One region of the Streptomyces sp. NPDC038135 genome, then DNA from elsewhere that is predicted to be linked to it. Evidence: riboswitches for the same ligand, from Rfam matches in the RefSeq annotation. Region 1 holds a riboswitch; the other holds the start of a gene.
The links. A riboswitch is a leader RNA that binds a small molecule or an ion and turns the genes downstream of it on or off. The one in region 1 is predicted to bind guanidine.
Positions count from the first base shown of each region.

Region 2: another riboswitch for guanidine. It lies ahead of ACZ7JA_RS04960 (DMT family transporter); the one in region 1 lies ahead of ACZ7JA_RS12570 (MBL fold metallo-hydrolase).

Region 1 is NZ_JBVJXS010000004.1:215,882-219,265, forward strand. It holds partial or broken gene ACZ7JA_RS12555 (LLM class flavin-dependent oxidoreductase) at 1-282, shown strand, start outside; partial or broken gene ACZ7JA_RS12560 (DUF1684 domain-containing protein) at 383-529, shown strand; partial or broken gene ACZ7JA_RS12565 (transcriptional regulator) at 689-865, shown strand; gene ACZ7JA_RS12570 (MBL fold metallo-hydrolase) at 982-1,887, opposite strand; guanidine-III (ykkC-III) riboswitch at 1,900-1,967, opposite strand; gene ACZ7JA_RS12575 (hypothetical protein) at 2,105-2,491, opposite strand; gene ACZ7JA_RS12580 (hypothetical protein) at 2,702-2,884, shown strand.
Region 2 is NZ_JBVJXS010000002.1:139,184-142,567, reverse strand. It holds gene bcp (thioredoxin-dependent thiol peroxidase) at 1-308, opposite strand, end outside; gene ACZ7JA_RS04970 (DUF3618 domain-containing protein) at 401-730, shown strand; gene ACZ7JA_RS04965 (GroES family chaperonin) at 786-1,145, shown strand; guanidine-III (ykkC-III) riboswitch at 1,215-1,281, shown strand; gene ACZ7JA_RS04960 (DMT family transporter) at 1,315-1,635, shown strand; gene ACZ7JA_RS04955 (transglycosylase domain-containing protein) at 1,649-3,384, opposite strand, start outside.

The DNA.
Region 1 (3,384 bases):
GACGCGACCGTCCAACTGGCCCGAGAGACCGCGGAACTCGGCCTCGCGTTGGCCTGGTTCGGGCAGGCCTTCGGCCCGGACTCGCCCCAGCTTGCGGCGATCGTCGGTCGCGAAGTGCCCGCACTGCAGGTCGGCACCTCCGCGATCCCCGTTTTCGGCCGCCACCCGCTGCTGATCTCCAGCCAGGCCCAGACCGCCCAGGCCGCGACCCACGGCCGCTACCACCTCGGTCTGGCCCTGGGCACGAAGCTACTGACGGAGGCCGGCTTCGGTCTGCCCTTCTAGCGCCCCATCGCCCGTCTGCGTGAATTCCGCAGACGGGATCCTTCCCGTACCTGGCGGGACCGCGCGCGCCCCCGACGACCGTGGGCGCCGCCGTCTCGACGGTACCGTCGTCCTGAACCGCGCCGCGAACCTGCCGTGCGCGTACACGGACCTGGCCACCTGCCCGCTGCCCCCGGCCGAGAACCGGTTGCCGGTGGCGGTCGAGGCCGGTCAGAAAATCCCCCGCGAGCGCGGCGGTGCTTGAGCCCTCAGCTTGGGAAGCTCCTGTCTTGCGACCCCGGCCGCCTCGCTGACCTGCGACCAGGGCGCCCGCGCCCCGAGCAGGTCAGCGCGCGATTCCCCGGTATCGAGGAAGAGGAACGGCATCCCACCCCAGGCGCTGGACGACACCGTCCACCAGCGCGTGCGGCTCGGCGTCCTCACCGTTGCCCGCGAAGCCGATCGGGTCGAATTCAGCTTCCTGAAGAAGCAACTGGCTGTCACCGACGGAAATCTCTCCCGGCGCCTGAAGGTGCTGGAAGAGTCCGGAATGATCACCGTCGAGAAGGGCTACGCCGGTCGACGCCCCAACAGGGTATCCCTCACGCGCGAAGGTGCGCAGGCCCTGGACGCTGAACTCCGGGCCCTACGTGCGCTCGTCCTACGCCTTGAGGCTCCTGAACCTGTGCCTGATACACCTGACACCCGATCGCCGCTTCAGGAGTTCGTTCTCCACCCGATCGAGCTTTCGCTGGGGCACAGGACGAAGAGCGGGAAGGCCCGACGGCGCGGCCGGTCGCCCATCTCTTCCAGCGCCACGCGGATCTCACGCAGGTGGTCGGTGGTCATCTGCAGCGGGGGCTCGTCAGGCTGATAGACGGTACGGATCGGATAGTCCACACCAGGTTGCCGGGACATCTCGATGTGGCAGCCGAGCACGTGGGTGACCGTCCGGTGGTCGCAGAAGTCGATCAAGCGATCAATCGTCCGGATGAACGCCGGCCAGTCATCGATGTAGAGCCGGCCGGGGTAGACCGTGTCACCGGTGAGAAGGAACCCGGTCCACGGATCGTAGAAGGTCACCGCCGCTTCGTGGTGGCCCGGGGTGGCCAGACACTCCAGCACCCTCCCCCCGAGGTCGATGTGCGCCACAGCATCAGGGTCGGTGGCAAATCCGAAATACGGCCAGGCGGCGGCCGACTCCGCACCGACGACCGTGGTGTCAGGACGATCGGAGAACTGGCCGTCGCCTGCGACGTGATCACCGTGCGGGTGAGTGTGCAGCACGAGCAACTGGTAGCCGTGCCGTGGGTGACGCGCGAGCCAGGACTCCATGAGCTCGTCGACCACCTGGCGAAGAGGGAAAAACTCGGCGGATGCGGTGGCGCCGGTGTCGATCAGCACCGCCCGCTCATTGCCGAACAACAGGAACAAGAACGGCGCCTCGTAGTCGATCGCCATGTTCTGCCGGAGGATGAACGTGTGCTCGTCATAGCCGTGGACCTGGATGTCCGGATCGGCGTTGTGCTTGGCCGACGGCGAGCCGTGAATCCACCGCACATCCAGCGCACCAGGCCTGGGCTTGGCTCCCTCGAAGTCGATCAGGAAGCTGTCGGCACCCATGACGTCTCCTTGAGTGCGTCGTCTTGGCGGGCCGGGTACGGCGCACATCTCGTCCGGGGCAGGCACCTGTGAGCCTCCACGCCGACGCTAACACGCACATCGTCAAGGGTCTGCCAGAAGCCCGATGGCCTCGGATCGCCGCTCCACGCTCTGGCACGTGCACGGCACGGGCCGGGGGCCGAGTGGTGCCTGCCACTCCGACACCAGCGGGCCCCGGTCACAGGTCGCCTGAATACCGGTCGTGATGCTCTCGGCGACAGGGGTCTGACTCCCGGATCGGTCCGACTCCGCCGTGGCGGCGCTCTTGCGGCTTGAGGGGACCGAGCGTGGCTGGTGGTGGGCCGGGAACGATGAGGGGCGGCGTGAGCTGCTGGCTACTCCCTTTCCGCATCCCGACTCCTACGCCGGGGCGGACGACGAACTGATGGCGCGTGAGCCACAGGCTGAGGCGTTCGAGGACGACGCCGCGTACCGGGAGGCTCGGTCTGCCTGGGAGGGCGAGGTCGACAGGTTCGAGGACTTGAAGACGGCCGGTGCGCTCGTCATCCAGGACCATCATGTCGGCGGCGCGCAGCCCGTTCAGTTCGGGCAGCGGGGGGATCACGGCTCCTGGGCACTGTTGTCGCCGAGCTGGGGGCCATCCGTTCCACCAAGTCCTGTTGTTCAGCGCTAGGTTTTGACTCTGTGGTCGGCGTCGGCTCCGGATAAGGGTGCCTGCGACGTGGAAGCATGGAGCGGCTCGTGGGATCGAGCATCGTTAGTGCTTCCGTCTGCCACCAAGCCAGCCCATAATCCGTCTGGTTGGGGGTGGGTGGTGGCCGATTTCTTCCTCTGGTTCCAGGTGTTTTTCTGGGAGTACCTGGCTTTCGCGGCTTTGCTGGGCCTTGTTTTCCTGGTCGGCGGTGCCGGCTGGCGGGCCAGCCTCCTATGGGGGCTAGGACTCGCGACGCTTCTGCCCACGTCGATCTTCGTCGGCTTCCGAGTCTTGGGGGTCTAGCCCGTGACGTCCTGGTTCGCGCTGACGAGAAGCGGCTGTGCCGCTCCTGGGGCCGGCCTGGGCGCGTCAGTAGCGAAGAAGTCAAGGGTCGGGTCGCTGACCTGCGGACGTAACCTCGCGGGCACGGCTTGGTCAGAAGGCGTTCCACCACCAACGATCCGGCGGATCACCGTACGGCACGGCGTCGGGACGTTCGAGGATCTTCAGATCCAGAGGCTGCACGATGCTGCGGAGCTCGCGTGAGCTCTTCTTGGGGAGAGCGCAGATCGCCAGCTCCAGTAGATCTCGCTCATCCGCCGGTTCGGGGCAGCATGCGGGGACACCGCATCGGTCGCTGAAGGGCGATGGGAGCTGATCCATCGGTGCTCTCGCGATGGCAGCCCACCGGGAGAGCGCCTGCTCGATCAGCCCTGGCTGGAGCCGAGTCCGTTCCAACCGAATGATCTGCGCTTGGGCCGGACCGGAAACCTGACCGATCTTCGAGAAGGTGCAACGCGCAC
Region 2 (3,384 bases), on a different contig from region 1:
GCCTCGGTGGTCTTCTTGTCGGGGTCGGCGAGCAGCGTGATCTTCAGGGACTCCTTCTCGCGGAACTTGGCCAGCTTCTCCGGCTGGTCCGGGGAGATGCCGATGACGTCGTAGCCGGCGTCGGCCAGGAGGGAGAGGTTGTCCGTGAAGTCGCAGGCCTGCTTGGTGCAGCCGGGGGTCAGCGCCGCGGGGTAGAAGTAGACGATGACCTTGCGGCCCTTGTGGTCCGACAGGGACACCTGGTTGCCGTCGGCGTCGGGGAGGGTGAAGGCGGGGGCCACGTCGCCGGGCTGGAGTCGCTCGCTCATCGGTCCAGCGTAACGGGGGGCGTTGCGGTGCGGCCGTACTGGGAACTGACAGACTGTCCAGGACAGCATCAGGAGACTTCGGAGGCCGTACGGTGGCGGACACGTCGGACACCAGAACCCCGGCAGAGATCGAGGCGGACATCAGGCGCCGCCGCGAAGTGCTGGCCGAGACGCTCGACGAGATCGGGGTGCGGGTGCACCCGAAGACGATCGTCGGGGATGCCAAGGCCAAGGTGGTCGCCAATCTCGATCACACGGTTGGACGGGCGTATGTCCAGGTCAACCGGGTGGTGAGCGACGTCAGGGCACAGTTCGTGGACGAGGAGGGCGCCCCGCGTCTGGAGCGGGTGGTGCCGGTGGCGCTGGTCGCGGTCGGGCTGGTGGGGCTGCTCGCGCTGAGTGTGCGGCGGCGCGGCCGCTGAGCGGCTCGGCGACCCGGGCTCGTACGGGCGTGCAGAAGGCAGGTAGGTTCGGAGCGTGAGCGCCAACAGAAACGTGCAGAGCACCCCCCATCACGACAAGCTGCCCATTCGGATGCTGCATGACCGGGTGCTGGTCAAGCAGGAGACGGGTGAGGGCGAGCGGCGTTCGGGCGGCGGCATCCTGATCCCCGCCACGGCGGCGGTCGGGCGCCGGCTGGCCTGGGCCGAGGTGGTCGCGGTGGGTCAGAACGTGCGGACCGTGGAGACGGGCGACCGGGTGTTGTTCGACCCGGAGGACCGGGCCGAGGTCGAGGTGCGGGGCGTGGCGTACGTGCTGATGCGGGAGCGGGATCTGCACGCGGTGGCCGCCGACCGGTTCGAGGGCGCGGAGGACTCCACGGGCCTGTACCTCTGAGGCGGCCGGGAGTCCCGGAGAGCGACGGCGGAGGGGCCGGTGACCGTGGTCACCGGCCCCTCCGCCGTCGCTTTGCTATGTTCGAGGGAGCCCGACGAGACGCGCCGTACCGGGATGCTGGCAAAGACGACGCACCAGGAATGGGTTCGTCTGCCGGAGGTGTGTCGTCGTGGCGTGGGTTCTGCTGATTGTCGCCGGTCTGCTCGAGGTGGCCTGGTCGGTGGGGATGAAGTACACCGACGGGTTCACCCGGCTCGTGCCGAGTGTGTTCACGGGTGCCGGGATCGTGGCGAGCATGATGCTGCTGTCGTACGCCGCCAGGTCGCTGCCGATCGGTACGGCGTACGGCGTGTGGGTGGGGATCGGGGCGGCCGGGGCGGCGGTGCTCGGCATGGTGGTGCTGGGTGAGCCGGTCACCGCCGCCCGTGTCTTCTTCGTCTGCCTGCTGCTGGTCGCCGTGGTGGGGCTCAAGGCGACCGGCGGTCACTGACGGGCGCTTCTTCCTACGGCTGGCCTGCGGTGGCTCCGCTGTCGGTGCCTCCGCCCGTGTCGACGCCTCCGGTGCCGCCGCCCGGTGTGCCGCCGCCGGTGTCCGTGCCGCCGCCCGTGGTCAGGCCGCCGTTCGTGTCCCCGCCGGTGGTGGTGCCGCCGCCGTCGGTGGTTCCGCCGGTGGTGGTGCCGCCTCCGTCGGTCGTGGCGCCGCCGTCGGTGGCGCCCCCGTCGGTGGTGGGGGTGCTGCCGGTGCCGCCGTCGGTGCTGGGGGTGCTGCCGGTGGTGCCGCCGTCGGTGGTGCTCCCGTCCGTGGTGACGCCGTCGTCCGGGCCGCCGGTGCTCGGGTCGGCGGAGGGGTCGATGGGGGCCTGGGTCTTGTCGGCGCCCGGCTGGAGCTGGAGGTCGAAGTCGCTGACCGGCTTCCCCTTCAGCGCGTCGCGGGTGTACTGGGCCCAGATGGCGGTGGGCGGGCCGCCGCCGTTCATCCGGGGCTGGCCGAGGGCGTAGTACAGGGACTTGTGCGCCGCGGTGACCGGGTCCTGTCCCATGACGGAGACGACGGTGGCGAGTTCGGGGGTGTAGCCCGCGAACCAGGCGGCGGTGTCCTCCTCGGCGGTGCCGGTCTTGCCGGCCGCGGGGCGGCCGGCGGCCTGGGCGGCGACGGCGGTGCCGTTGTCGACGACGCTCTGCAGGATCGAGGTGGTGGTGTCGGCGGCCTCGCGGGTGACGGCCCGCCTGGTCTGCCGCTGGGGCAGGTCGACCTGCTGGGTGCCGTCCTTGGTGACCTTCTCGACCATGGTGTACGTGGCGCGCTGGCCGTGGTTGGCGAGCGTGGCGTAGGCCTCCGCCATGTCGAGGACGCTGGCGGTGGCGGTGCCGAGGGCGATGGACGGGTAGGGCTGGAGGTCCTTGGTGTGCTCGGGGATGCCGAGGTCGACGGCGGTCTGCTTGACCCTGTCGGGGCCGACGTCGACGGCCATCTGCGCGTAGACGGCGTTGACGGAGAGGTCGGTGGCCTTGCGGACGGGGATGTCGCCGTAGGACTTCTCGTCCTCGTTGGCGGGGTTGTAGGCGCCGCCGGGCCAGCCCTGCACGGGGCGCCTGGTGGTGCCGTCGTAGATGGTGTTCGGGGTGATGGGCCGGCCGTCCTGCGTGGTGGAGCTGTTCTGTACGGCCGAGGTGAACACGAAGGGCTTGAAGGTGGAGCCGACCTGGAAGTCGCCCCGGGTCGCGCCGTTGGTGAACTGCTTCACGTAGTCGATGCCGCCGTACATGGCGACGATCTTGCCGGTCTTGGGGTCGACGGAGGCGCCGCCGGCGCGGACGTAGTTGTCGGCCTTGCGGTTCTTCTTGTCGAGCTTGGAGATCAGCTGGTCGTCGACGGCCTTGACGAAGGCGTTCTGCCGGTTCTTCTGGATGGTGGTGGTGATGCGGTAGCCGCCGGCCGCGAGCTGGTCGGCGGTGACGATGTCGTTGCTGATCAGGTACTGCCGCACGGCGTCGACGAGGTAGCCGCGCTGGCCGGACAGGCCGTTGGGCACGGTCTGGTCCTTGGGCGTGGGGAACTTCAGGCCCGCGCGCTCGCCCTTGCCGAGCCAGCCTTCCTTGACCATGCCGTCCAGGACGTAGTTCCAGCGGGCGACGGCGGCGGGCTTGTTCTCGGGGTGCGCGACGACGTCGTACTCGCTGGGGGCGTTGACGAGGGCGGCGAGGTAGGCGGCGCGGGCCGGGTCGAGGTCCGTCGCGT